4 regions of the Mycoplana sp. BE70 genome follow, and region 1 is predicted to be linked to each of the others. Evidence: riboswitches for the same ligand, from Rfam matches in the RefSeq annotation. Region 1 holds a riboswitch; each other region holds the start of a gene.
What was found. Region 1 has a riboswitch for cobalamin ahead of J2Y48_RS04905 (hypothetical protein). Riboswitches for the same ligand answer to the same signal wherever they lie in the genome.

Region 1 (7,155 bases):
CCGATGCCGGCGGTGACGACGAAACCGCCGATATAGTCGGAAAGTCCGCTTTCCTGCGGCGCGACGAAATCGGAGAGCGCCAGGTTCGGCCGGCCATCGCGCTTCGACAACTGCTGGCGCAGGGTGAAGAAGGTCGCAAGCTCCGTAGACCGCGTTTCGTCGGTGAAGAGGCGGATGTCGTCACCGACGGCATTCGCCGGCCAGAAGCCGACGACCGCCTTGGGGGTGAACCATTTTTCGGCGATGATCTTCTCCAGCATCGCCTGTGCATCGGCAAAGAGCTGGCGGGCGGCCTCGCCCTGCCTTTCGTCGTCGAGGATCCTCGGATAGACGCCCTTCAGTTCCCAGGTCTGGAAGAACGGCGTCCAGTCGATGTAGCGGGCAAGCTCCGCCAGGTCCCAGTCCTGCCAGACGCGGGTGCCGAGGAAGGAGGGCGTCTTCGGTCGGTAGGCCGGCCAGTCGGGCTTGAAGGCGTTTTCGCGCGCCCGCGCCAGCGGCAGGCGCTGCTTTTCCGCTTCTGCCCGCATGTGCGCATCGGCGACCTTGCGGTATTCCGCCTGCAGCGTTTCGACGTAACCAGCCTTTTGTTCGGGTGAGAGCAGGCTGGAGACGATGCCGACGGCGCGGCTGGCGTCGGTGACGTAGACAGCCTGGCCCTTTTCGTAGCGCGGGTGGATTTTCACTGCCGTGTGCACGCGGCTGGTCGTGGCGCCGCCGATCAGGAGCGGAATGTCGAAGCCTTCGCGCTCCATCTCGCTTGCCACGTGCGCCATCTCGTCGAGCGAGGGGGTGATCAGGCCGGACAGGCCGATGATGTCGACCTTCTCGGCGCGGGCGGTTTCAAGGACCTTGGCTGCCGGCACCATGACGCCGAGGTCGATGATCTCATAATTGTTGCAGGCGAGCACGACGCCGACGATGTTCTTGCCGATGTCGTGCACGTCACCCTTCACCGTCGCCATCAGGATCCTGCCGGCGCTCTCGCGTGCGGCACCGCCGTTGGCAAGCTTTTCCGCCTCCATGTAGGGCAGCAGCACGGCAACCGCCTGCTTCATCACGCGCGCCGACTTCACCACCTGCGGCAGGAACATCTTTCCCGCGCCGAAGAGGTCGCCGACGACGTTCATGCCGGCCATCAGCGGGCCTTCGATGACATGCAGCGGCCGCTCGGCGGCCAAGCGGGCCTCCTCCGTGTCTGCCTCGATGAATTCGGTGATGCCGTTGACGAGCGCGTGCGACAGCCGCTTCTCGACCGGCCAGTCGCGCCAGGCGAGATCCTTTTCCTTCGCTTCCCTGCCGCCGGTGCCCTTGAAGCGCTCGGCGATCTCCAGGAGCCGTTCGGTCGCCGTGCCGCCGGCCTTCGGTACGCGGTTCAGCACCACGTCCTCGCAGGCCTCGCGCAGTTCCGCGTCGATCGTGTCGTAGACGGCGAGCTGGCCGGCATTGACGATGCCCATGTCCATGCCGGCCTGGATCGCGTGGTAGAGGAACACCGCATGCATCGCCTCGCGCACGGGCTCGTTGCCGCGGAAGGAGAAGGAGAGGTTGGAAACGCCGCCGGAGACGTGCACGTGCGGCAGCGTCTTAACGATCTGGCGCGCGGCCTCGATGAAGTCGACGCCGTAGTTGTCGTGTTCCTCGATGCCGGTGGCGACGGCAAAGATATTGGGATCGAAGATGATGTCCTCCGGCGGAACGCCGGCCACCTCGGTCAGCAGCTTGTAGGCGCGGCTGCAGATCTCGACCTTGCGCTGCTGCGTGTCGGCCTGGCCCTTTTCGTCAAAGGCCATGACGACGACGGCGGCGCCATAGGCGCGCACGAGGCGGGCGTGATGGAGGAAGGCTTCTTCGCCTTCCTTCAGTGAGATCGAGTTGACGAGCGGCTTGCCCTGCACGCATTTCAGGCCGGCCTCGATCACCTCCCATTTGGACGAATCGATCATGATCGGCACGCGGGCGATGTCCGGCTCGGCGGCGACGCGGTTGAGGAACTCCGTCATCGCCCTCGCCGAATCGATCAGGCCTTCGTCCATGTTGACGTCGATGATCTGGGCGCCGTTCGCGACCTGGTCGCGGGCAACGTCGAGGGCTGCCGCAAAGTCGCCGGCGGTGATCAGCTTGCGGAATTTTGCCGAGCCGGTGACGTTGGTGCGCTCGCCGACGTTGACGAAGGGAATGTCCTTGGTGAGCGTGAAGGGCTCCAGCCCGGACAGGCGCATGTGGCGGGGGATGTCCGGGATCTGCCGCGGCGCGTGGCGGCTGGCCGCCTCGGCGATCGCCCTGATGTGGTCCGGCGTCGAGCCACAGCAGCCGCCAACGATGTTGACGAGGCCGTCGCGCATGAAGCCTTCGATCTGTGCGGCCATCTGTTCCGCCGTCTCGTCGTACTTGCCGAAGGCGTTCGGCAGGCCGGCATTCGGATAGGCGCAGACGAAGGTGTCGGCAACGGATGAAATCTCGTCCAGATGCGCGCGCATCGCGTTGGCGCCGAGGGCACAGTTGAGGCCGATCGAAAACGGCTGTGCGTGGCGCACCGAGTTCCAGAACGCTTCCGGCGTCTGGCCGGAGAGGGTGCGGCCGGAGAGGTCGGTGATCGTGCCGGAGATCATGACGGGCAGCTCGATGCCCTTCTCGGCGAACACTTCCCTGGTCGCAAAGATCGCCGCCTTGGCGTTCAGCGTGTCGAAAATCGTCTCGATCAGGATGATGTCGGCGCCGCCGTCGATGAGGCCACGCAGCTGGTCGGCATAGGCGAGCCGGAGATCATCGAAGGTGACGGCGCGGTAGCCGGGATTGTTGACGTCGGGCGAGATCGAGGCGGTGCGGTTCGTTGGTCCGAGCGCGCCGGCGACGAAACGGCGCTTGCCGTCCTTTTCCTGCGCACGCAACCCGGCACGGCGGGCCAGTCGCGCGCCGTCGCGGTTCAGTTCATAGACGAGTGCTTCCATGCCGTAGTCGGCCTGGGCGATCGCGGTGGAGGAAAACGTATTGGTCTCCAGGATGTCCGCGCCGGCAAGCGCGTAGCGATAGTGGATGTCTTCGATCGCGGCCGGCTGCGTCAGCGTCAGGAGGTCGTTGTTGCCCTGCTGGTGGCAGGCGCAGTCGCCGAAACGGCTGCCGCGGAAATCCGCCTCGATGAGGCCAAGCGTCTGGATTTCCGTACCCATGGCGCCGTCGAGAACGAGAATGCGTTCCTTCGCAGCAGTTTGAAGCGCGTCGGCGATGTCCTTGCCAGTGCGAGGTGAAAGTTCGGGACCGAACAGGTCGTCGAGGTCGGCTGCTGCCATGGCAAAGCCCTCCGATGCAGAATTGTCTGCATCGGAGATCACATAAGGATATCTTTATGTCAATATGTCTTTATGCGGTAAGTTGCTAATGAAGCTTCCCCCGCCCAGCCAGCGTGGCAAAGAGCGACCGCAGACGGGCGATGTCCGGGTTTCGGTCTGCATAGCGCGCGAGCTTGCAAAGCTCCTTCAGCGCTTCGGTCTGGAGATCGGCCCCGCGCGGCTGCCACAGCAGCCAGGAGACGAACACCGCTTCCGGTCGCCCGGATTCGGAGGGATTGGTTTCAACGGTGACAAGCATGACTTCCCCAATCTGCAATTGGGGGATGACCGGACGCACGCGAGCTAAAAATTCCGCTCTCGCGGAGCAAGCGCAGCCGTGGGACACCCCGCCCATGGACGTTACAAGTTCATCAGGGCAGGTCTCCTGGCTTGCGGGTCGTTGCGGCTGTCTTGCCTTCCCGGCACGTGATCGTGCCAGTGGCATCGGCGACAGCAGCTCACCGCTTACAGTTGCGGGGGCAGCGCCGGCCTTGATGTTCCCTTGCGGGGCATCGCACCGGCTTCCCTCTTAGCTCCGGATCGAGAACGATTCGAAAGAACCCTGATGGTTTACGTTGGCCCGATGGCGTCGGTCCTGTCAATGACACAGCCGGCCTTGTCGACAGATACCGGCCGATTTCGGAACCCCTTGCTGCGCTTTGCGTTCAGCCCCTGTTCACCGTGGATTGTCTAGGGGGGATCGAATTTTTTGCCAGTTGTGCGCCTCTTGCCAAGGAGTGACCCTCTTGCCCAGCCGCCTTGTTGCAACCACCTCCCTTTGCGGCTAAAAAATGCTGTTTTCATGCACCACGCGGCCCCGATGCACATTTGCGTGTCGCCTGAGCCATATCGCGCCATGATCAAGGTGCGCGGGCTTGCGTATTCCGCCCCCCTTCAGGACTGGCGGTGGCACGCAAAGGACGCATGAAGGCGTCATGGTTCATGGTGGCGCACGAGTGAACTTCGTCCGCCGAATGCGATCCGCGATCCAGGATTGCGGCACAAATCCACGTTGCTCGAACCCAGAAACAAGCAAATGCCCCTTCACAATCGACCCCAGCCTTCGCCGCGCGAGACGGAATCCAAGCAGATCGACTACAACGATTCGATCCGGGATACCTATTTCACACTCGAAGAGCTGAGCGCCTGCGGCGAAGACCTGGCGCGTGACGGTGCAAGCACCCTGCCGGGTTTCAAGCCGTTCGAGTTTCGCGCGCGCCAGAAGGAAAACGAGCGGGAGATCTTTCGCGTCTACCAAACGATCGCCCGCGACGTCGAAGCCGGGGCCGCCATCACGCCGGCGGCCGAGTGGCTGCTCGACAACTATTATGTCGTCGAGGAGGCCGTACAGGAGGTACGCCGCGATTTTCCGCGCCGCTTCTATCGCCAGTTGCCGACGATGAAGGTTGGCGACGTCGATATCCCGCGCACGATGGCGCTGGGGTGGCTCTATGTCGCCCATACCCACAGCAGCGTCTCGCGCGACAGCCTGACGGCGATCGTCGAAGGCTTCCAGAAGATCGAGGCCTTCAAGATCGGCGAGCTCTGGGCATTGCCGTCGATCATCCGCTTCATCCTGATCGAGAACCTGCGACGGATCTCGATCCGCGTTGAGCAGTCGCGTGGCATGCGGCGCAAGGCAAATGAGATCGCCGACGAACTGATCCGGCAGAACGATCCGGAGCGGAGCGTCGTGATCCTGCGCGAGATCGAAGAGCTCGTCGCCGACAACACCTTCGTCGCCCAACTTCTCTACCGACTTCGTGACGGTCTGCAGGCCTCCGGTGCGGCGATCCAATGGCTGGAACGCCAGATCGAAGCGCGCGGCAGCGATCTCGAGGAGGTGCTTGTCGCCGAGCAGAACCGCCTGTCGTCCGGCAACGCCACGATGAGCAACCTCATCAAGAGCCTGCGCGCGATCGACGACACGGAATGGCCGGTCTGGGTCGAGAGCGTCAGCCGGTTGGACGCCGCCCTTCGTGAAGGGTCCGACTACAACGATCTCGACTTCGGTTCGCGCAACGCCTATCGCGACACGATCGAAAAACTCGCCCGCCGCTCGGGCCGGACCGAGCTGGAGGTGACCCAGACCGCGCTTGCCATGACCGCGGAGGACATGGCCGCCGGCAATGTCGCCGGCGCCCACGAGGCCAATGTCGGCGCCTATCTCATCGGGAAAAAGCACGGGCTCCTGGAACGGCGCATCGGCTACCGGCCGTCCATCCTGCAACGCATTGTCCGTTTCACGCGGGCTCTGAACTGGTTCGCAATTGCTGGGCCGGTGACACTGTTGACGCTTCTGGCGATGGTCGGGGTCTATTTCTTCCTCGATCAGATGGACATTCCCGACGGCGCCTGGCTGATCATGCTGGTCCTTTTCGCGCTGCCGGCATCGGAAGGCGCGGTCGGCCTGTTCAACACCGTCGTCACCCTGTGTGTGAAGCCGACGCGCCTGGTGGGCTACGAGTTCCGCGAGGGCATTCCGGAGGAGGCGCGCACGCTGGTTGCGGTTCCCTGCCTCATCTCCAAGCGCGACCACGTCGACGAACTCGTCCGCAACCTGGAGGTTCATTACCTCGCCAATCCCCGTGGCGAGATCTACTTCGCGCTCGTCAGCGACTGGACCGACAGCAAGGTCGAGGAGACGCCGGAAGACCTGGAAGTCCTGGAATATGCCAAGCGCGAGATTGCGCAGCTTTCGGCGCGCTATGCCTATGACGGCCGAACCCGATTCTATCTCCTGCACCGCCGCCGGCTGTTCAATGCCCAGGAAGGCGTGTGGATGGGCTGGGAGCGCAAGCGCGGCAAGCTGCATGAACTGAATTTGTTGCTGCGCGGCGACGGCGATACGAGCTTCCTGCCCGGCGCCAACATCGTACCCGACAATGTCCAGTACGTGCTGACGCTCGATTCCGACACGCGCCTGATGCGTGACGCCGCGACCAAGCTCGTCGGCAAACTGTTCCATCCGATCAACCGCCCCCAGATCGATCCGACGACCCAGCAGGTCGTCGCCGGCTACAGTATCCTGCAGCCGCGCGTGACGCCGTCGCTGACGACCGGCGACGAAGCTTCGACCTTCCAACGGATTTTCTCCGCCAATCGCGGCGTCGATCCGTATGTCTTTACGGTATCCGACGTCTATCAGGATCTCGCCGGGGAGGGCACCTTCACCGGCAAGGGTCTCTATCACGTCGATGCGTTCGAGGCGGCGCTGAAGGGGCGAATCGAGGAAAACACCATTCTCTCCCATGACCTCCTCGAAGGCTCCTACGCACGCTGCGCGCTCGTGACCGACGTCGAGTTCATCGAGGACTTCCCGATCCGCTACGAGGTGGAGACCTCGCGCCAGCATCGCTGGGCCCGCGGGGACTGGCAGCTCTTGCCCTACATATTCAAGCCCTCCAGCGGCGTCTCCATGCTCGGGCGCTGGAAGATGTATGACAACCTGCGCCGCTGCCTCATCCCGATCGGCTGGCTCGTCGCCTCGGTCATGGGCTGGTATTACATGGAGCCGCGCCAGGCCTTGATCTGGCAACTGGTGCTCATCTTCTTGCTGTTCGTGGCGCCGACTCTGTCGCTGATTACCGGCGCGGTACCGCGCCGCAGCGACATCGTCGCCCGCGCGCACCTGCAGACCATCCTCTCCGATGTCCGCGCGGCAAATGCCCAGGTGGCGCTGCGCATCGTCTTCATCGCGGATCAGGCGGCTCTGATGGCCGACGCGATCGTCCGGTCGCTCTTTCGTCTGTTCGTCAGCCGCAAGCATATGCTCGAGTGGCGCACGGCGGCGCAGGTCCATAGCTCGTCGGGCGGTGGCGTCCTGTCC
Region 2 (7,155 bases), on a different contig from region 1:
GGCGATCCGCCTAAGCCCGCGGAATACAAAACCTAAAAAATACTCGGGGAACACATGATTTCGAAACCGATCGTGTCGCTTGAAGGCGTCACGAAGACCTATGGCAATTTCACCGCGTTGCACGCCACCGACCTGTCGGTGGGCGAAGGCGAGTTCGTCACCCTCCTCGGCCCGTCGGGCTGCGGCAAAACGACGACGTTGCGGCTCGTCGGTGGCTTCGAAAGGGCGAGTGCGGGCCGCGTCGTCATATCCGGCGAGGACGTGACATCGAGGCCGCCCTACCTGCGCCCTGTCAACACCGTGTTCCAGGACTACGCCCTCTTCCCCCACATGAGCGTTTCCCAGAACATCGCCTATGGCCTATCCGTAAAGTCCAACAATGTGCCCAGAGCCGAGCAGGCGGCACGCGTGGCCGAAGCCTTGGAACTGGTCGGTCTCGAAGGAATGGCTGACCGCCGGCCGGAAGAACTGTCCGGCGGCCAGCGTCAGCGCGTCGCCATGGCGCGCGCCGTCGTACGGCGTCCTCGCGTCCTCTTGCTCGACGAGCCGCTATCGGCGCTCGATGTGAAGCTTCGCGAAGGCATGCAGGTCGAGCTCAAGCGCCTCCACCGGGAACTCGGGATCACCTTCATCATGGTCACCCACGACCAGACGGAGGCACTCGCGCTGTCGGATCGCATCGTGGTGATGAACAAGGGGCGCATCGCCCAGATCGGCTCGCCGACGGAACTTTACGACAATCCTTCCACGCCTTACGTCGCCGACTTCATCGGCGCAGCCAACCTGCTCGATGCGGCACCGGCCGGGCCGGACGGCGGTTTCACCATGTATCGCCTGGGCGACACCCTCATTCGCTCGGCCCAAAAGCCGTCGTTGGCACTCGCGAGCGGGGCGATGCTGGGCATCCGGCCAGAACGGCTGCTCGTATCCGGGTCGGAAGTCGCCAACCGGCTATCCTTCACGATCAAGGAAGTGCTGTTTCATGGTGACCGGCTGAAACTGGAACTCATGATGCGAGGGGTCGACAAGCCGATCTTTGCCGAGTTGGCTCGGACCGTCCTCGCCTCAAGTCAGACGGAAACCGGCAGCCACCTTGATCTCTATGTCGAGCCTTCGGACATCCTCGTCTTTACCGGAGGGCATGCTGGATGACGGTAGACAGACGCTCCCTTCCTGGTTTCGCCGCGCTCTTTTCCCTGCCGCTAGCCTGGGTAATCCTGCTCCTGATCGTGCCCTACGGCATCATGATCTCGGTCAGCTTCTGGACCCGGCAGTTTCCGCTCTTCTATCCGGACTTCCAGTTCGGCAACTTCGCCCAGCTCTTCTCGGACCCCCAATATACGACCGTCATCCTGAGGACGCTGAAGATCGCGGCTCTCGTGACCGCAGGCTCGCTGCTCCTCGGCTATCCACTGGCCTATTTTCTCGCCTTTACGGTCAGGCCCGGATCGCTCAGGAACCTGCTCTACATGTCCGTCATCGTTCCGCTCTGGGTGTCCTATCTGCTCCGCGCCTACACCTGGAAGATCATCCTCGGGACCGACGGGGCACTGAACTCGCTTCTCGTGTCGCTCGGCATCATCCACGCGCCCCTCGACATCTTCCTCTACAACCAGACCGCCATGGTCATCACGCTCGTCTATATCTTCGTGCCGTTCATGGTGATGCCGCTTTACACGGTGCTCGACAACATTCCGAAACGGCTGATTGAAGCCTCGGAAGACCTTGGCGTCGGGCCGTTCATGACATTCATCCAGGTCATTTTGCCGCTCTCGCTTGGTGGCGTCATCGCAGGATCGACCATGACCTTCTGTCTGGCTTTCGGCGATTTCGTCGCCCCGGTCTTGGTCGGAGGTCCCGATGGCACCATGGTCGCCAACCTGCTGCAGACGCAGTTCGGCGCGGCGCTCAACTGGCCGCTCGGTTCGGCGCTCGCCACGCTGGTACTGATCCTGGTTCTCGTTCTCCTGCAGATTTCCAGCCGCCTCGACCGGGCAGGCCGGATCAACATGACCTGAGGAGCCTGAGATGCAGTCCTTGAGATGGTGGCAGAAGGGATTGGTGGGCGTCAGCCTCGGCGTGCTCGCGTTCCTCTACCTGCCAATCGCTATGCTCATCCTGTTCTCGTTCAACGACAGCAAGGTGACGTCCTTTCCGCTTTCCGGCTTCACGCTCCACTGGTACGAGGCATTCCTTGCCAATGAGGGCATGCTGCGAGCGCTGTGGAACAGTCTTGTGGTGGCGGTCTGCGCAACGCTCGTCAGCCTCGTCGTCGGCGTGACCGCGGCCCTCGCCCTCGATCGCTACGACTTCCCCGGAAAGAGGCTGTTCCAGAATGCGATCCTGCTTCCGCTGAGCCTGCCCGGCCTCGTCACCGGCATTGCGATGCTGAACTTCTACAAGCAGATCGGCATTCCGCAGAGCCTGACAGCCGTCGTCATCGGTCACGCGACCGCGTTGCTCGGCGTCGTCGTTTCGCAGGTCATGGCTCGGCTTGCCAAACTCAACCGTCGCCAGCTCGAAGCCTCCGCGGACCTTGGGGCAACGCCGGTCGAGACCTTCCGGCGGGTCACCCTGCCGTCAATCCGCAGCTCCGTCATCGGCTCGGCATTGCTCTGCTTCACGCTGTCCTTCGACGAAATCCCGGTGACCTATTTCCTGACGGGCCGCGAGGTGACCCTGCCGATCTACATCTATTCCACCTTGAGACGGGGCATCACGCCCGAGATCAACGCGGTCGGCTCACTTATCGTCGCCGCCTCCTTCATCCTCATCATCCTCTCGGTCACGCTTCTGCGTGACCGCCGTTAGCCGCAGACCAACAGGGAGAACACCATGGACGCCTCAACCTATACCCACGACTTCTGGCGCTCGAAGGCGTCGTCATTGAAGTTCCGCACGCAGCACTTTATTGATGGCCAGTACGTCGCCTCGGCCGACGGCCGCACCTTCCCCTCGATCAATCCCGCCACGGGCAGCACGATCACCGAAGTGGCGCGCGGCGGGCAGGCCGAAATCAACCGGGCTGTGGCCGTCGCCCGCAAGGCGTTCAAGTCCGGCTCCTGGTCGCGGATGGACCCGCGCTCACGCATGGCCGTCCTCGAAAAATTCTCGGCGCTCGTGGAAAGCAATGCCGAGGAATTCGCGGTGCTCGATAGCCTCGACATGGGCAAGCCCGTCATGGACATGATGAACATCGATATCCCCGGCTCGGTGATGTCGCTGAAGTTCTTCGCCGAGACGATCGACAAGATCGAGGGAGCCGTGACCTCCACTGCGTCCAGCGCGCTGCACTATATCTTGCGGCAGCCTCTTGGCGTCGTCGGCCTGATCGTCCCGTGGAACTACCCGTTGATGATGGCCGCCTGGAAGCTGGGACCTGCGCTCGCAACCGGAAACTCGGTCGTTCTCAAGCCCGCCGAGCAATCCCCGCTCTCGGCCAACCTCCTTGCGGAGCTCTTCATCGAGGCGGGTGGCCCTCCCGGTGTCTTCAATGTCGTGCATGGCCTCGGCGAGGAGGCCGGCAAGGCGCTCGCGCTCCACAATGACGTCGACAAGATCGGCTTCACCGGCTCGACCGAGGTCGGCAAGCTGCTGATGATCTACGCCGGACAGTCGAACATGAAGCGCGTATCGACCGAGTGCGGCGGCAAGACGCCCCAGATCATTCTCGAGGACTACGACGATCTCGACACCGCCGTGACCTATGCGGTCAACGGCATCTACGGCAACCAGGGCGAGGTCTGCAACGCCGGCTCGCGCATTCTCGTCCAGAAGAGCATCCACGACGATTTCGTCGATCGTTTCGTTGCCCGGACGCAGCAGAATTTCGTACTCGGCGACCCGCTCGATCCGTCGACGACGATCGGGCCGCTGGTGACCTCCTCGCACCAGAAGCGAGTGCTGAACTATATCGACATCGGCCGCAAGGAAGGCGCGTCGCTCAAGTTCGGCGGCGGCACTTTCGCCGGCGCACCATCGGGAGCCTATGTCGAGCCGACCCTGTTCACGGGGGTCAACAACACGATGCAGATCGCGCGCGAGGAAATCTTCGGGCCGGTTGCCGCCGTCATCCCCGTTGATGGCGTCGACCAGGCAATCGAGATCGCCAATGACTCGATTTACGGCCTCGCCGCTTCGATCTGGACCCGTGACATCGCCAAGGCTCACAACTTCGCCCGCGACATCGAAGCGGGCGTCGTCTGGGTCAACTGCTTCGACCACGGCGACATGACGTCCATCTGGGGCGGCTTCAAGCAAACCGGCAACGGCCGCGACAAATGCCTCGAGGCGTTGACGCAATACACCCAGACAAAATCTGTCTGGGTAAACCTGGCCTGAGAATGACGGCCCGACGGTCGAACGGCACTGTCGGGCCACCCTTCGGGGCCTATTTGCCAAGTCCGCAATGCTTCGAACTCAGACCTCGTCGGTGAGAACTGCGATGTCCGCTTTCCCTCTTGTGCGTCGTGGCGGCGGACGGTCAGCAATCGGCCCCCAACGTCTGTGAACCCATCGCGTACGCGTTTTCCTTGAGGCCAATGGTGGCCGGAGGAGAAAGCAAATGGGTATTGCACAATATGTTTCCTGCCGCGTTGGGCCGACATCGCCAACGCTTACTCGGACGGCGAGGCCATTGCGACCGTGTCGATGTGACAGGACGAGTTCCAACCATCGCCCTAAGCCGACACGAGCGGTCGCCAATATGGGTGACAGCAAGTCCTTGACGACGCATGTCAGGTGGGCATATCTGAGCGTGACGGTTCCCCAACGATGACTCTGAGGGGATTAATAGGGAACACGGTAAGGACGACCCAAGAGGGACCAAGACCGTGGCTGCCCCCGCAACTGTAGGCGGATTGCCGGTAATCCTCGGGCCATTTGGCCATGCCACTGCGACGTTTCGCGGGAAGGCAGATCACCGACAAACATCCGTGAGCCAGGAGACCTGCCGTCAATCACGATCCAATCAGCCGGGCGGGGATGCTCGGAAAGGAGCAGATATGATTGACCTGAAGCTTCGTCGTTTTCCGACTTTCATCCGCCTTGATTGGGCCTTCCGCCGCTAGCGTCTGCGTACCTGTGTCTTCATCCGCTCGCGAGTTGCGCGGCGATGGAGTTGCTAGCTGTTTTTCCTCCTGATCGAGATATTTCATGCGCCAGTTTCTCACCAGTATGACGTTCGCATTCGGCCTGCTAGGCCTTGCCGCACCGAGCCTCGCTGCGACCCAATATCCATTGACCGTCAACAACTGCGGCCGGCCGGTGACGTTCGAAAAAGCGCCCGCAAAGATCGTCTCCATCGGCCAAGGCATGACCGAAATCCTCTATTCGCTTGGCCTCGCCGACAAGATCGCCGGGACGGCTGTCTGGGTTGGTCCCGTGTTGCCGCAATACGCCGAGGTCAACGCCAAGATCAAACGTCTGTCGGATAACGACCCGAGCTTCGAGTCGGTCGTCGGCGAGGAGCCGGACATGGTTGCAGCCGAATTCGAGTGGCATGTCGGCGCGCAGGGCTCTGTGGGCAGCCGCGACCAGTTCGCCGAACTCGGGATCAACACCTATATCGCGCCCGCGGATTGCGTTGCCAAGGTCAACACCGACGGTGGTGATGGTGTTCGCAAGGAACTGTTCACGATGGACCTGATCTATCAGGAAATCGCGGAGCTCTCGGAGATTTTCAACGTGAAAGAGCGCGGTGACGCGCTTGTCGCCGACCTCAAACAGCGTGAAGCCGCCGCCGTCGCTTCCGTTGCCGGAGCATCGGCAAAGGCGCTGCCGGTCGTCTTCTGGTTCTCCAGCAAGGAGGTGAGCGGAGACGCCTTCATCGCCGGCAAGAACAGCGCACCGGCCTACATCCTGAAGTCACTTGGGGCACAGAACGTCGTGACGACAGCGGAGGAATGGCCGCTCGTCGGCTGGGAGACGATTGCTGACGCGAATCCCGTCGTCATCGTCATCGCCACCATGGATCGGCGGCGCTACGCGGCCGATGACCCGAAGGTCAAGCTCGAGTTCCTGGAAAATGACGCGGTCACCGGTCAGCTGGACGCGGTGAAGAACAAGCGTTTCGTGATGATGGACGCGCAGTCGATGAATCCGACGATCCGGACGATCGAGGGGATCGAGACATTGGCGAACGGCATCAAGTCCTTCGGTCTGACGCAGTGAGGGGTGCATCTGCATTGTCGCAAAAGGGGTGGGCGCTCTCGGCGCTCACCGCCAGCGCGATCGTGCTCTTGGGCCTGATAATCAGCCTTGCCGTTTCGATCGGGGAAATATCCATCCCGATCGAAACGGCGGCGAAAGCCGTGTCGAACCGCGTCTTTGGTACAGGCTTCGAGCTTAGCCGCATCCACCAGGGCGTGGTCTGGGATTATCGACTGAGCCGTGCGCTCGTTGCAGCAAGTGCTGGCGCATCGCTTGCACTCTGCGGCGCAATCCTCCAGGCCTTGCTCCGCAATCCGCTGGCTGAACCCTATGTTCTGGGTATCTCCGCCGGAGCCTCGACCGGAGCGGTATGCGTCATGATCCTTGGCTTCGGCTACGGCGTCCTCAGCCTTTCCAGCGGTGCCTTCATCGGCGCGGTCGTGGCATTCCTGCTCGTCGGGGTGCTTGCTGCCGGTGCCGGCGGCACCAGCGAACGTATCATTCTGTGCGGTGTTGCCGGGTCGCAGCTTTTCAATGCGCTGACGTCGTACATCGTGACGACGTCGGCGAATGCGGAGCAGGCAAGAGGCGTGTTGTTCTGGCTTCTCGGCTCTCTCAGTGGTGTCCGCTGGCCGGACGTCTATCTTTCGGTTCCGGTGGCAATCGCCGGTTTCGTCTTGTGCATGGCCCACGCCCGGTCGTTGGACGCATTTGCGTTCGGTACGGATTCAGCCGCTTCGCTGGGCATTGCTGTCAGGCGGGTGCAGATCGTTCTCCTCGGAGCGACCGCTGTAATGACGGCGACGGTCGTCAGCATGGTCGGGTCGGTCGGCTTCGTCGGTCTGGTCATACCGCACGCGGCGCGCTTTCTGGTCGGTCCGGCGCATCATCGACTGCTTCCCGCGTCCGCTCTCGGCGGGGCGATCTTCATGGTCGCCGCGGATATCGTTTCCAGGATCATCATACCCCAACAGATTCTCCCCATCGGCGTGGTCACGGCCCTAT
Region 3 (7,155 bases), on a different contig from region 1:
CCTTGTAGAGATTGGCGGTGGAAACCTGGCAGTTCCAGCCTGCAGGACAGTTGTAGACGGCGGCGCGTGCCGGGTCTTCCGGTGCGGGGAACAGTTCTGGGTGCGCCAGGGCGTCCTGGACCGTCTTGATATCCGGATGCGCGTCGGCGAGGAACTTGGGAATCCACCAGCCCTGTACGCCGCCCTCGGACAGCAGCGGCGCGGCCTGGATAAGGCGGCCTTCGGCGAGCGCGGCGTCGAGCGCGGTTCGCACCGAATCCACCCAGAATTCCGGGGCCATGTCCGGCTCGGACTTCTCATTCATCGATGCAAAGGTCGGCATCGTGTCGCCGGTCACAAGGGTGACCGTGCAGCCGTAGCCGTTCTCGAGAATGATCTTGTCGACCTGGGCGGCGACACCCGCCGATGCCCAGTTCATTTCTGCAATGGAAACGCTGCCGCAATCGGCAGCCTGTGCGGACCCGGCGCCGGCATAGAGCCCGGCGGCTAGGATGGTTGAAGCGAGCAGCTTCCTCATGGTCTCAAGACCTCCCAGTTTCGATGCAGCAAACCATCTGGAGCAGCGGCAGGGCTCTGCGTTTCCTGTGCTGCCCGGTCGTCACAAGCGTCAGGCCGGGGGCCGATAAGCGCGTCAGGCAGGTCGATACCCTGCTTGCGGCGACACCCATCTTATGCCGTTCGGCGAAATCGAACCTGTCACCGGCCGATCGTGTCCTTATCGCAGTCGTCAGCGTAAGGATTCCAGCATAGAAATCAACCTCGCTGCCGCTGGGACGTCGATCCGGCGCGGTTATGTTCGCGGCATAGCGGCGGCGGCGGCGAAAATGACCTCATCCGCCAACAAAAGTGCGCAATTCATCTTTGCTTAAGCTTTCAATAACGTTCCGGTAACGATGTGCGGCTAATTGTGTCGTCACGGCAGCCAAGCTACTGCCTGTCCCCGGATCAGGTAGTGCGTACCGGGGGCGAGTATCGCCGGTGCGTATCCGGCGTTGTCCGTGTTTCGGACCAGCCGCGGGCAAAACTGCACTGCGGCTTTTTCTTTGGTTCTTGCGCAAGGAAAAGCGCCCTCCCGACCGGGCAAGGGCGCCTCGGTGCAATCGCTTCCGTGTCAGCCGACATTGCCTGTGCGGATGAGGCGCAGCGGGCCAAACGGTGCGTCGGCGACCAGATTGCGCACGCGCGACTGGCTTTCCGGCATGCGGCCATTCCATGCGATCTGAACGAAATTCGGTTTGCTGAAGATGTACAGCATGGTCTTGGTCCTTCTCGCCGTCGGCGCATCAGAGTCGCATTCAGGCGGTGATATACGCTGGAGAATTGCTGAAATCGCAACCGTTTCCGGCGTCGGATGTCGTAAATCGACTACCGTCGGCGCGGTTGTGCCCGTTGCGTGCCGACGAAGCTGGTCCGCGGTGGCGGATCGCGGTCGTGAGGCGCCGTTTTCAGGACTTTGCGCTCAATGGACACGATGCTAGTGAAGGCGCATGACACGCAAGATCATGTTGCAGGGAACCGGCTCCGATGTCGGCAAGACGGTGCTGGTCGCGGGCCTGTGCCGGATCGCCTCGAACCGTGGGCTCAAGGTCAGGCCGTTCAAGCCGCAAAACATGTCGAACAACGCCGCCGTTTCGGCCGACGGTGGCGAGATAGGCCGGGCACAGTGGTTGCAGGCGATGGCGGCACGCGTGCCGTCGACGGTGCACATGAACCCGGTTCTGCTCAAGCCGCAGTCCGACACTGGCAGTCAGATCGTCGTTCAGGGCAAGGTGTTCGGGCAGGCGAAGGGCCGGGATTACCAGGCACTGAAGCCCAAGCTGCTCGGCGCGGTGATGGAGAGTTTCGAGGCGATCAGTGAAGGTGCTGACCTGGTCGTCGTGGAAGGGGCCGGCTCGCCCGCAGAAATCAACCTCAGGGCGGGGGATATCGCCAACATGGGGTTTGCGACCCGGGCCGGTGTGCCGGTGGTGCTCGTCGGCGACATCGATCGCGGTGGCGTCATTGCCTCGCTGGTCGGGACGCATGCGATTCTGCCCGAAGAGGACCGTTCGATGGTGACGGGCTACCTCATCAACAAGTTCCGTGGCGACGTGACGCTGTTCGATGACGGAATCCGGGCGGTCGAGGTGCATACCGGCTGGCCCTGCTTCGGTGTGGTGCCGTGGCTGAAACATGCCCGCCAACTGCCAGCGGAGGATTCGGTGGTGCTGGAGCGGCTGGCGACGGGGCGGGCGCGGGCGCTACGGGTGGCCGTGCCGGTGTTGTCCCGCATCGCCAATTTCGATGATCTTGATCCGCTGCGTCTGGAGCCCGACGTCGATCTCGTCTTCGTCCGGCCGGGCGAGCGCATACCCTCCGATGCCGGTCTCGTCGTTCTTCCCGGTTCCAAATCCACCATCGCCGACCTGAATGACCTGCGGGCGCAGGGCTGGGATCGCGACATGGAGCAGCACAACCGTCGCGGCGGACGTATCATCGGAATATGCGGGGGCTACCAGATGCTTGGCCGGCGCGTGAGCGATCCGCTCGGCATCGAGGGCAGCGAGCGAGAGATCGAAGGCCTTGGTCTGCTGGACGTCGAAACCGTGATGGCGCCGGAAAAGACGGTGCGCAACAGCGCTGCGCATTCGCTTCACTACGGCGTGCCGCTTGAGGGCTACGAGATCCATCTCGGCCTGACCACCGGCCCGGACTGTGCCCGGCCCGCCGTGGAGATCGACGGCCGGCCGGACGGGGCGACGTCTCCGGACGGGCGCATTTTCGGCACCTACCTGCACGGTCTTTTGTCGAGCGATTCCTTCCGGGCCCGCCTTCTGGCGGAATTCGGGATTGCAGGTGGCGGCTTCGACTATCGCAGGGCGGTCGATGAGGCTTTGGATGGAGTGGCGGCCGAACTTGAGGCCGCGCTGGACCCGCGATGGCTGGCTCGGCTTTTGCAATGTGATTGAGTTTTCCCGATTAAGCGACTTTCGCCAAACGTCAGTAACTGCAGGTATCCATGCACTGCCGGCTATTGGTGGGCAGGGAAGGCGGGATCAAAGTTGTGCCGGAATCTGATGCCATGGCCTTGATTGGCGTTCAGTTGGGGCTAGCGTGCGGAGGGTGCTTCCGCAGCGATCGAAAGGGAATTTGATGACCAGCGCGCGTTTTGCGAAACTCGGATTGGCTAGCTTGCTGGGGCTCGCCGTCGCCGGCGGACCAGCGGTGCAGGCGGCTGAAACGCAACCGCCTGCCAGCGCATCCAAAAAGTGGGAATCGGAATTTTCGCTGTGGCAGAAGATTTCGGCCAGCAGCGATCCGGCGGGATATGAAAGCTACCTGAAGCAGTATCCGAACGGCACGTTCGCCTCGATGGCCCGAATTCGCCTTGCCGAATTGAACGCCGCCGGCGTCGCCAAACCCGCCAAGGAGGCGGAGGGATCCGCGCAAGGGACAGCCGCTCCTTCCGCGAAGGAAAAGGCCCAATCAGACCAGAAGGCCGCCGAGGCTGCACGACTGAAAGCCGAGGAACAGGCGAAGATTGCCGCCGAGAAGGCAAAGGTCGAGCAAGAAAAGCTTGCCGTCGAGGCAGAGCGCAAGCGCCTGGAAGAAGCTGAGCAATTGCGCAAGGAAGAGCAGGCGCGCGCGGAAGCGGAAGCCAAGCGGGCCGCAGAGGCGAAGGCTGAGGTTGAGCGCCAGGCAGCCGAGGAGGCTGCTCAGGCCGAGCGATTGAAGGCGGAGCAGCAGGCGCGGGCCGAAGCTGCGCGCCTGAAGGCCGAACGGGAGGCCAAGATCGCCGAGGAAGCAAGGGCGAAGGCAGAAGCGGAGCAGGCGGCCGCCGAGGCCGAGCGCAAACGCATCGAGGCGGCGGCGGAAGCCGCGCGGATCAAGGCCGAACAAGCCGTCCAGGCAGAAACCGAGGCCCGGGCCAAGGCGGATGCCGCAGAGGCGGAAAGGGCAAGGGCGGAGGCGGCGCGGGATGCAGCCGAAGCCGAACGGGCCAAGGCCGAAGAGGCCGCAGCGGCCGCGCGACAGAAAGCAAGCCAAGCTGCGGACGGCAACACCGGGGCGACCGTGCCCCCCGATTTCCCTGCCGGCACGCTGGATGCCAAGGCACCTTCCACCGAGCCGGACAGTTCGACTGCGGCCACGGCGACCAAGGCTGAGGCCGATGAGGCCGAGCGCCTTGCCCGTCGCGAGGACAACAGCTGGAGCCGGGCCGTTCTCAATGGTACGGCCAGCGCAATCGAAAAGTATCTCGACGAGTTTCCGAACGGCCGCTTTGCGGCGGAGGCACACAAGCGATTGGCGGCTCTCGGAAAGCAGACGAACGACGGCGCGACAGCGGCAGGTGATGCAAGCGTTAACGACGTCGTCACCGAGAAGCCTGTCGCAAAGCAGCAGTTACAGTCGAAAACGACAGTTTTTGAAACCTCGCCCGATGTCCGGGAGGCTTACCTGGAGCCGGGAACCCGTATCCAGTCTCAGCGTTGGCTGAACGTGCTGGGTTACGACACGGGCGGTGCGGATGGCGTGTTCGGCCCGCGAACCCGATCGGCGATCGCGGCATGGCAGCGCTCGCTCGGCCAGCGCGCAGACGGCTATCTGACCCGCAAGCAGTTCCGACAGTTGCGCGAATCGGGCCAGTTCGCCGAGCAACGCAGTCGCCAGCGCGTCGCGCGGCAGCGCTACCAGACGGATCGCTATTCCAACGACGGCTATGGCGTGTACGACGGGCCGGTGGACGGCTATCTGGAAGGGCCTGTCGGCGGCTACTACGAGGGGCCGGTCGATGGATACTATGAAGGGCCGGTGGACGGCTATTACGGCCGCCCGCGTCGTGGCTGGGGCGGGCCCGGATACTGAGGCCCCGGACGCCCGTCCTGACGCCGGTATTCGGAAGATGGATGACGCGGACGGTCGATTGACTTCGGCAACTGTCAGGCATATTCATCGCCTATTGGATGGCGCGCCGGTCCGGAAACGGACGGGCGCGTAAATGGGAATGTGACGGGGTGGACCCAACCAGGGCGCTCCAATCACGGCCGACCCCGCGACTGTAGAGTGGCGAGGCCTATCCAGCCGATCGGAAACGACCGGCAAAGCCACTGGGTGGCGGCATGATGAACCGGGGTCTGGACGCCTCTATCTCTACGAATCGTCCGCCTCTCATGCCGCTTTTTCCCGGGAAGGCGAGGGTAGCCGCCGGCGCAAATGCGCCTGACGCCACGAGCCAGGAGACCTGCCTCCAATGAAGGGCATAGTGCCCGCCCTGGGGATGTTCCCCGTTGCCAGCACGGAGGTTGTCATGGCTGCTCACGTTTCTTCTTCTGTTTCCCTGTCTCTCAACGATCGTCTCTATGCCGGTCTCGTTGCGCTTTTGCTCGGCGGTTTTCTGGTGTTCGGCGCAGGCCTCGCCAATTCGTCGGTCCTGCACGATACCGCGCACGACACGCGCCACTCCTACGGCTTCCCCTGCCACTAAGGGGGGTGACATGATCGTCAAATATCTCCTGGCCGCTCTGGTGGCCGGGTTGTTCTCCGGCGCCCTGATGACGGCCGCCCAGGAGGCGCGAGTGATTCCGCTCATTCTTCATGCCGAAGAGTATGAAGGCGGCGAAGCTGCGCCTGCTCCGGCCGGTACGGAAGTCCAGCCCACCGAAGCCCAGCCCGAGGCGACGCAAGAGCATTCCGCGCTCGGCGTCGGCGCGGTTCTGTCCGAAATCGCCGGCTATCTCTCGCCGGTTTCGGTCGCCTACGCGCACAGCGGCGAGCACGGTGAGGACGAGGGCGGCATCATGTTCGGCATGAGCCGGTTCTCCGGCACGCTGCTTGCCAATCTGGTGGCGGGGGCGGGCTTTGCCCTGCTTCTCGCAGGCTTCAGCCTCGTGACCGGCAACCCGATCACGGTCGCAAACGGCGCTCTCTGGGGGGCGGCCGGCTGGCTTGCCGTGCATCTGCTACCGGCCATCGGCCTGCCGCCGGAGCTTCCGGGCTTTCCGGCAGCCGACCTTGCCGAGAGACAGGTCTGGTGGCTTGTGACGGTGGCGCTATCGGCAGGCGGTCTCTACCTGCTGATCCTGAAGGATGGCCTGGGTGCCAAAGTTGCCGGTATCGCCCTGATCGCGGCCCCGCACGTCTACGGCGCGCCGCAGCCGACGGATCTGGCTAGCAACGTGCCGGCCGTCCTCGGCGCCGAGTTCGCCGTCGCGGCCCTCGCCACGACGTTGTTCTTCTGGATCGTACTCGGCCTCTCGCTCGGCTTTGCCAACGAGAAGATCGTCAAGGCAGCCTGATGAAAACCGTATCGCCCGGAGCCGTCCTGGTTCTGGGCGGTGCCCGTTCCGGAAAATCCGCATTCGCGGAAAGACTGGCTGCGGAAACCGGCGTCTCGAAGCATTACATCGCGACGGGCAGGGCCTGGGACGATGAAATGCGCGAGCGCATCGAGCAGCACCGGGCGCAGCGGGGCAGCCACGGCTGGGTTACGCACGAGGAGCCGCTGGCGCTGCCGGAGCGCATCAACGACACGGCGCGCAAGGATCGGGTCCTGCTCGTGGATTGCCTGACGCTTTGGGTGACGAACCTGATGCTGGAAGGGCACGACATAAAGGCGGCCTTCGACGATCTTGCCGCGGCGATCGTCACCACGCCCGGCCGGGTGGTGTTCGTCTCGAACGAGGTCGGCCTTGGCATCGTGCCGGACAACAAGATGGCGCGCGAATTCCGCGACCATGCCGGCCGATTGCACCAACAGGTGGCCTCGCTTGCCACCGAAGTCTATTTTGTCGCGGCAGGCCTGCCGCTGAAAATGAAGGGTTGAGCCATGCTCCAGCAGAAGATTCCCGCCACCGTCATCACCGGCTTTCTCGGCGCCGGCAAGACGACGATGATCCGCAACCTGCTGCAGAACGCCAACGGCAAGCGGATCGCACTGATCATCAACGAGTTCGGCGACCTCGGCGTCGACGGCGACGTGCTAAAGGGCTGCGGGGCCGAAGCCTGCAGCGAGGACGATATCATCGAGCTGACCAACGGTTGCATCTGCTGCACCGTTGCCGACGACTTCATCCCGACCATGTCGAAGCTGCTCGAGCGCGAGAACCGCCCGGACCACATCGTCATCGAGACGTCCGGCCTGGCGCTGCCGCAGCCGCTTGTCGCCGCCTTCAACTG
Region 4 (7,155 bases), on a different contig from region 1:
GATCTCGACCCGCGTCGTTTCCTTGTAACTCGGGCAGCGCGCATGGAAGCCGTGCGTGTCGGCTACGATCAGCGTGTTCGCTTTCACCACCATCCTCACGGGCTGGCCGTAGCCGAGCGCTGTCAATTCCTCCGGCATGATGCGCAGCGAGCCACGCGCGGAGTATTTGTTCTCGATCGTGTCGGAGTTTTCGCTGATGCGCTTTTCCCACGCCATGCGCTGCGGCGTGACCTTGTGCGAGCCCGGCACGTACGAGAACGGCCCGTCGTCCTCGCCCACGTCCTTCAGGAAAAGCCAGGCCTTGGCGGTGGGCTGGAAGGTATCGCTGTGCAGGGCCGTCTGCGGGTCGGATGCAGTCTCCTTGGAGGGTGTCGAAGGCAGTGCCATCACGACCTGGACGACGAGCAGCGGCTGGCCATCGTGCGAGGAGACGTAACGCAGGAGGTTCGACATCCGAGGATCGTTGCGCGCTGCCTTGAAACCCGGCAGCCGCTCCAGATCGCTGTCATCGATCAGTGCGCGGCGGGTGACAGTGGTCCCCTGCAGCATGTCGTAGCGGTCGAAATCGCTGTTCTCCAGTTCCGCCGTCACCTTGGCAAAGACTTCGGCCGGCAGGAAATTCTCAATTCGAACGAAGCCGTTCTCCTCGTATTCACGCCGCTGCTCGGGTGTGACGAGTTGCGCGAGCGACTTGCGCCGCCGGTCCGCCATGTCCATTGCCACCGCCACGCGTTTCGCGTGCAGGCCCATCCTGTTCAGCGTCTTGCTGCCAATGATCGGATTGTCGGCAAAGGATTTGGCACCCGATGCGAGCTGGAGGGCGTAGAACGGACTCAGCAGGACGGAAGTGAGGCGCATACAAAACCTATAGGTGTGGACGCAATCGGATAGGATGCACTGTGCTACACCATGGGCGGGGCGAGATCAATTCCACCCGGCGGTGCGAACCTGATTTCCAAAATCAGCTGTTTCGACGGCCATCGCGCGGCGATTAATCACATTTCGATGAGCGCGTTGCGCCGGCGCTCCTGCAACGTATGATGATGATGTGATGCCAGCAATTCCCCTGTCCGGAGTCGCCGCAGTGTCCTTGTGCTCGCGCCGCTCGATGGTTCTGGCGACCTCCGCCCTCCTCCTCGCCATGGCCGTACCGGCTCGGGCAGTCGACGTCTGCGCAGATCTTCACTCGCGTCTTGCGGCCCTCACGAATGTGGAAATTCCGACCGGCGGCGGTGCCCCCTATTCCAGCGCCATCACCGAGCAGAACAATCAATTGCAGAGCGCGAGAGCGAGTCTGCGCCAGCTTGGCTGCAGCACGGGCAGCGTCAAGGTCTACCGGACGTCGACTGCCCGCCAATGTAGCGAACTCGCCTCCTCGGTCGAACGAATGGAACGCAACCTCAGGAATATCGAGGCGGGGCGCAGCGCACTTGCGTCGGCCGGAAACGGACAGGAAGCCCGCGTCAATATCCTTGCGGCGATCGAAGCGCACGGTTGCGACAGTGGCGACGAACCAAGCACGGCGCAAGCCAGCCGGGCTTCGGAAGAGCCATTGCCCGATGGCGAGTTTCCGCTTGACGGCCTGGCGACCCGGTACGTTACCAGCGGCGGTTCGGGCGGCAGATTGCGCACGGTCTGCGTCAGAACCTGCGACGGCGGCTTCTTCCCCGTAACCTCAGGCGCTTCCCCGCTCGACTTTCGACGAGACCAGAGGGTCTGCGCCAGGTTGTGTCCACAGACGGAAACCGAACTCTTCTACCAGGCGCTCGATTCTGTCGACAGCGGCGAGATGGTTTCCACCGTCACCGGCAGGCTCTACAGACAACTGCCGGCAGCCTTCGCCTATCGCACACGCGGCCTGCCGAAGCCGCAAGCCTGTGGCTGCGGCCGGCTTGCCTACACCAGCCCGGCAACGGGTACCGAAACCATCAAGGACAGCACCGGCTCCGTCACGACGATCCGCATGCATCCGGTGGGCAGCGCGGCTTCAAAGGTCGTGATCGAACGCCCTTACGATCCGGAGAAGGACAAGGTGCGCAATGTCGGCCCTGTTTTCGTCCCGGACGAACCCAAGATCGATCTGCGCAACCCCGCGGGCGCGAACTGAACCGCCTTTACCGCCGCTCTCCCCACCGCTCGGCATAAACGAGCTCGTCGAGCGGCAATCGTTGCCGCCAGCCTTTCACTGCGAGTTCCGGTTCGCGATAGAGCTCGTCGACGAAGCCGAGGCAAAGCCAGGCGACGATTTCGACCCGTTCGGGAATGCCCAGGAGCGCACGAATCTCCGCGTCGTGAAAGATGCTGACCCAGCCGACGCCGACGCCCTCCGCCCGGGCCGCAAGCCACAGGTTCTGAACCGCGCACACGGTCGAATATACGTCCATGCGCGGATTGTGCGTGCGGCCCAGCACCACGGCTCCGCCGCGGTCCGGATCGCAGGTCACGCAGATGCTGACCGGAGCCTTCAGGAGGCCCTCGAGCTTGAGCGAGCGATAAAGCGACCGGCGCTCGCCGGCAAACATCATCGCCGCCTCCTCGTTGGCACGCTCGAATGCCTCGTGCGCTTGCGCACGCACTGCCTGATCGCGAATGACGATGAAGTTCCATGGCTGCATGAAACCGACCGAGGGTGCCAGATGTGCCGCGCGAAGCAAGCGCTCGAGCAGGTCTTCGGGCACCGGTTCTGGCAGGAACTGGTCGCGCACATCGCGGCGTGTTTCGATCGCACGGTATACGGCTGCCCGCTCCGCGGGCGAAAAGGGTTGTGCGTGGACGAGATCGTCCTTCGGCAGAGGCTGCATCGTCATCTCCCCAACAATGCATGAAACCGTCCGCCGTCCGCGCGGGTTGGTCTATCTCGCCAGGCCGGTCTTCTGACTCCGGATCCTCCGGCCGCGCCGCCTTCCCGGTTGAAACACCAGTGGCGATCGGAAGGGTAGATCCTTCCAGGCTTGGCCGTCCCCGTCACAGCGTTGGGCACGTTTCGGCTTCGAGGCTGGAGTTTGCCAAGGTGTCTGCGTTCAGATCGAACGCATGGCGTCAGCCCCACCGAATTCCCGATTCTCCCCTGCTCGCGCAAGGGCACCTGACGGGCGACACTTGCGCACGCCGGTGCCTACGATGCAAGGCCGGGGCCGACGATGGCGTGTCGCGGATAGACAATCCCGATGTCTTTTGCCGCGTTGTCCTCCTCGGGCGACGCAAACACGGCGCGGTTGCGGCCACCGTTCTTGGCGGTATAGAGCGCCGTGTCGGCAACCACCATAAGGTCGTGCACGGTCCGGCCATGGTCGGGATAAACAGCGATGCCAGCGCTGCTACCGACAGCCAGCAGTTGTCCGCCGAACGGAATTGGGATCTGCGCGTCGCGCACCAGACCGTTGGCAAGATCGAGGAGGGCCTGCCTGTCGGTCATGCCGGGAAGCAGCACCGCGAACTCGTCGCCACCCAGGCGCGCCACCACTCCCTTTTCGGCGACCCTGCCCAGAAACCGGGAAGCGATCGTCCTAAGCACGGCGTCGCCCGCTGCGTGACCATGCCGATCGTTGACGGCCTTGAACTGATCGAGGTCGACCGCGAAGACGGCAAACGGACGGGTGTCCTTGTCGAGCAGTTTTTTCATGGCGTCGTCAAAGCCGGAACGGTTGAGCAAGCCGGTCAGCGCATCATGACAGGCGAGATAAGCATTTCGCGCTTCGCTTCGCTCCAGGGCCCGCACAGTTGAGGCGAACTTCAGCGCGACGAAACCCATGACCACGACGAAGATCGCGACCAGGGCGGTGATCTGCGGCATCGCCATCGACCAGACGAACGAGCCGGGGCGGTTCGGGCGCCAGGACGCAGCCATCGGGTTGAAGGCGTCGCCGCCGACACCGGTGAGCAAGAGATCGCTATCCTCGGTCGTGATTGGCAGGAAGCCCAGATCGCGGATCCCCAGGCGCTGCTCGGAATTCACCAGCATCTTGGCCGTGATCGGCTTGACGGTGACCAACAGCACAGGTTTCTTGCGCGCATCCGGAATGAAAAGCCGCTTGGGGACGACGGACTGCACCACGATGATGCTCATCGTGCCGTCGATCATCCGCATTCCGGTGACGTTGATCTGCGCCAATGTCGGCGACAATACGCCGCCGCTCTCGGCCGGCTTTGCAAGAAGCCAGCCATCGCGCGTACGGCTGAGCGCCGCATAGTAGGCCGCTTCGGCGCGTTTGGTCAGGTCGCTGACCCAGTAGAGCAATTGGTCGGCTTCTTGCGGCCGGACGACATGGCGATTGTGGACGGCCAGGACTGTCTCTTCGCCCGGCTTCGTGAAGACCGTCCAGGAAAAGCCGAAATCGCTCCAGAGCCAGTCGCGCAACTCCCTGCGAATGAAATCGTCGCTGAACGAGCCGTCGGCCAGTTCATCGAAGCCTCGATCCCAGACGGACATTCCGCTCTGGTAAAGCACAACCTGTTCGATCTGCTGACGGAACTCGTTCTTAACGAGCGTCTTTTCGGAGGTCGCAACAAAATCGTTCGCCTGCCGGATCGAGTAGTCAAGCACCATGAAATTGGCGGACGCGAACAGGGCGACGATCACTATCGCCGCAAGACCAATCATGATCTTGACGCTGCTCCGGCGCGCGACCGGACCCTCAGCCCCAGCATTCGCCATGTCTTTCCCCACCGACATGCCGGCGGTCTGCATTGCCGCCTTGTGCGTTTTGTCGCGGCACTTTGGCGCAGAAAGCGGGAATATTCCCTTAAGCAGCCTGGTTTCCGAAAGGTTAAAATCTGAAGCTGCAGAACGGCCTTTGAAGCGTCACGTGGTCGAGCCGCGAGCGCGTCAACCTGCAGGCGCGTAGCGCACAAAGGCGAACTCGTCGCCATCGGGTGACCAGTTCGGCACATTCATCGTCCCCTGCCCGCCGAGCAATTCGAACAGCACTCGATCGTTTCGGCCGTCGGCATCCATCAACCGGAGGCGGACGCGCTGATCACGGGGATGGTCGAGCACGTCGGCATCGTAGGACAGCACGAGCAGGTGTCGCCCGTCCGGCGACGGATGCGGGAACCAGTCTGCCCATTGGCTGTCGGTGATGCGCGCGACCTCGCGATTTTCCAGCCGAACGCACCAGATCTGCATGCGCCCGCTCCGGCTCGAATTGAAGTAGATGCGACCGTCGACCGACCAATCCGGTCCGTCGTTGCGACCTTCGCCGAAGGTCAGCCGCTCCTCCTCGCCGCCGTCAACCGGGATCGTATAGATATCGAAGAGATCGTCGCGGATGCCGCAATAGCAGATCTGCCTCCCGTCCGGTGACCAGCCGTGCCAATAGGATGGCAGCCTTTGCGTGACGAGCCTCGGCACTCCACCTTCAGCAGGCAAGATATAGATGGCCGACTTGCCGAATTCCGTCTTGTCGCAAATGGCCAGCCAACGGCCGTCCAGCGACAGGCCATGGTCGTTGTTGCAGCGGTTTGCAAATCCGGTGTCGATCGGCACGGGCGGACTGCCGTCGAGCGGCAGCCGGTAGAGCCGGCCGTCGCCATTGATGAGGAGTGACCGGCCATCCCGGGAAAAGTTCGGCGCCTCCACCAGTTGCTCGGTCTGCCAGACGACGTGCGTCAGTCCTGTCCGGATGTTGTGTATCTCGACCGAACTGCGCATCGTCGTTCACCTTTGCCTCATCGGTCGCGGAACCGGTTGGTGATCGGATAGCGCCGGTCGCGGCCAAAATTCTTCTTGGTGATTTTCACCCCGGGTGCCGACTGCCGGCGCTTGTATTCGGCAATGTAGAGCAGGTGCTCGATACGGTGGACGGTGGCTTCGTCATGGCCACGCGCGACGATCTCTTCGGTGCCCATCTCGTTTTCCACCAGGCACTCCAGGATGTCATCGAGCACCGGATAGGGTGGCAGCGAATCCTGGTCGGTCTGGTTCGGCCGCAATTCGGCGGACGGTGCCTTGTCGATGATGTTGCGCGGGATCACTTCGCCCGAGGGGCCGAGTGCCCCGGGCGGCACCGATGTGTTGCGCCAACGCGACAAGGCATACACCTGCATCTTGTAGAGGTCCTTGATCGGATTGAACCCCCCATTCATGTCGCCATAGAGGGTTGCATAGCCGACGGACATCTCAGACTTGTTGCCGGTCGTCACCACCATCGAGCCGAACTTGTTCGAGATCGCCATCAGAATGGTCCCGCGCGCACGGCTTTGCAGGTTCTCCTCGGTAATGCCGGACTCGGTGCCCTCGAACATGTCGGACAGCGCGTCCATGAAGCCGACGACGGGCGCTTCGATCGGGACGATGTCATACCGGCAGCCCAGCGCCCTTGCGCAGGCGGCCGCATCGCTCAGCGACTCCTGCGAGGTGTAGCGATAGGGCAGCATCACGCAGCGCACCCGCTCCTCCCCCAGCGCATCGACGGCGAGCGCAGCACAGATCGCTGAATCGATGCCGCCGGAAAGTCCGAGCACCACGTTCTTGAAGCCGTTCTTGTTGACGTAGTCGCGGAACCCCAGCATGCAGGCGCGGTAGTCGGCCTCCTCCTGCTCGGGCAGTTTGGCCATCGGCCCGCCGTCACAGCGCCAGGTGCCGTTCTCCTTCTTCCACGTGACGAGCGCGACCGATTCCTCGAACTGGCTCATCTGGAAGGCGAGCGACTTGTCGACATTCAGGCCAAAGCTCGCCCCGTCGAACACGAGTTCGTCCTGTCCGCCGAGCTGGTTGGCAAAGACCATCGGCAACCCTGTCTCGATCACCTGTCGCAGCGCCACCTGGTGGCGCACGTCGACCTTGCCGCGATAGTAGGGCGAACCGTTCGGCACCAGCAGGATTTCCGCTCCGCTTTCTGCCAGCGTCTCGCATACGCCCATGTCGTTCCAGATCTCCTCGCAGATCGGAATGCCGAGCCGAACGCCGCGGAAATTAACCGGACCGGGCATCGCGCCTTCGACAAACACACGCTTCTCGTCGAACTCGCCGTAGTTCGGCAGGTCGAGCTTGTCGCGGAACACAAGGATGCGCCCCCCATCGAGCACGGCGACGGAATTGTGCCGGCCGGTCGCCCCCTGGCGGGGAAAACCGACGACGACGCCCGGACCACCATCGGCGGTATCAGCGGCGAGTGCATTGACGGCAGCATGGCATGCCTTGAGGAACGCCGGCTT

Region 2: linked by a shared signal. The riboswitch ahead of J2Y48_RS22015 (ABC transporter substrate-binding protein) and the one ahead of J2Y48_RS04905 (hypothetical protein) in region 1 are both predicted to bind cobalamin.
Region 3: linked by a shared signal. The riboswitch ahead of J2Y48_RS08620 (CbtB-domain containing protein) and the one ahead of J2Y48_RS04905 (hypothetical protein) in region 1 are both predicted to bind cobalamin.
Region 4: linked by a shared signal. The riboswitch ahead of bluB (5,6-dimethylbenzimidazole synthase) and the one ahead of J2Y48_RS04905 (hypothetical protein) in region 1 are both predicted to bind cobalamin.

Annotation. Positions count from the first base shown of each region.
Region 1 is NZ_JAVDTM010000002.1:324,583-331,737, reverse strand. Features, by position in the region: gene metH (methionine synthase) at 1-3,287, opposite strand, end outside; gene J2Y48_RS04905 (hypothetical protein) at 3,373-3,585, opposite strand; cobalamin riboswitch at 3,684-3,906, opposite strand; gene J2Y48_RS04900 (GH36-type glycosyl hydrolase domain-containing protein) at 4,363-7,155, shown strand, end outside.
Region 2 is NZ_JAVDTM010000014.1:80,465-87,619, forward strand. Features, by position in the region: gene J2Y48_RS21990 (ABC transporter ATP-binding protein) at 55-1,152, shown strand; gene J2Y48_RS21995 (ABC transporter permease) at 1,149-2,018, shown strand; gene J2Y48_RS22000 (ABC transporter permease) at 2,029-2,811, shown strand; gene J2Y48_RS22005 (aldehyde dehydrogenase) at 2,836-4,341, shown strand; cobalamin riboswitch at 4,744-4,971, shown strand; gene J2Y48_RS22010 (hypothetical protein) at 4,959-5,156, opposite strand; gene J2Y48_RS22015 (ABC transporter substrate-binding protein) at 5,155-6,171, shown strand; gene J2Y48_RS22020 (iron ABC transporter permease) at 6,186-7,155, shown strand, end outside.
Region 3 is NZ_JAVDTM010000004.1:18,895-26,049, reverse strand. Features, by position in the region: gene J2Y48_RS08640 (ABC transporter substrate-binding protein) at 1-517, opposite strand, end outside; gene J2Y48_RS08635 (hypothetical protein) at 1,112-1,255, opposite strand; gene J2Y48_RS08630 (cobyric acid synthase) at 1,488-2,948, shown strand; gene J2Y48_RS08625 (peptidoglycan-binding protein) at 3,133-4,845, shown strand; cobalamin riboswitch at 4,928-5,244, shown strand; gene J2Y48_RS08620 (CbtB-domain containing protein) at 5,288-5,464, shown strand; gene J2Y48_RS08615 (CbtA family protein) at 5,475-6,275, shown strand; gene cobU (bifunctional adenosylcobinamide kinase/adenosylcobinamide-phosphate guanylyltransferase) at 6,275-6,802, shown strand; gene cobW (cobalamin biosynthesis protein CobW) at 6,806-7,155, shown strand, end outside.
Region 4 is NZ_JAVDTM010000018.1:47,439-54,593, forward strand. Features, by position in the region: gene J2Y48_RS24135 (phytanoyl-CoA dioxygenase family protein) at 1-858, opposite strand, end outside; gene J2Y48_RS24140 (DUF2865 domain-containing protein) at 1,052-2,107, shown strand; gene bluB (5,6-dimethylbenzimidazole synthase) at 2,115-2,801, opposite strand; cobalamin riboswitch at 2,846-3,104, opposite strand; gene J2Y48_RS24150 (GGDEF domain-containing protein) at 3,116-4,654, opposite strand; gene J2Y48_RS24155 (hypothetical protein) at 4,826-5,650, opposite strand; gene J2Y48_RS24160 (NAD+ synthase) at 5,668-7,155, opposite strand, start outside.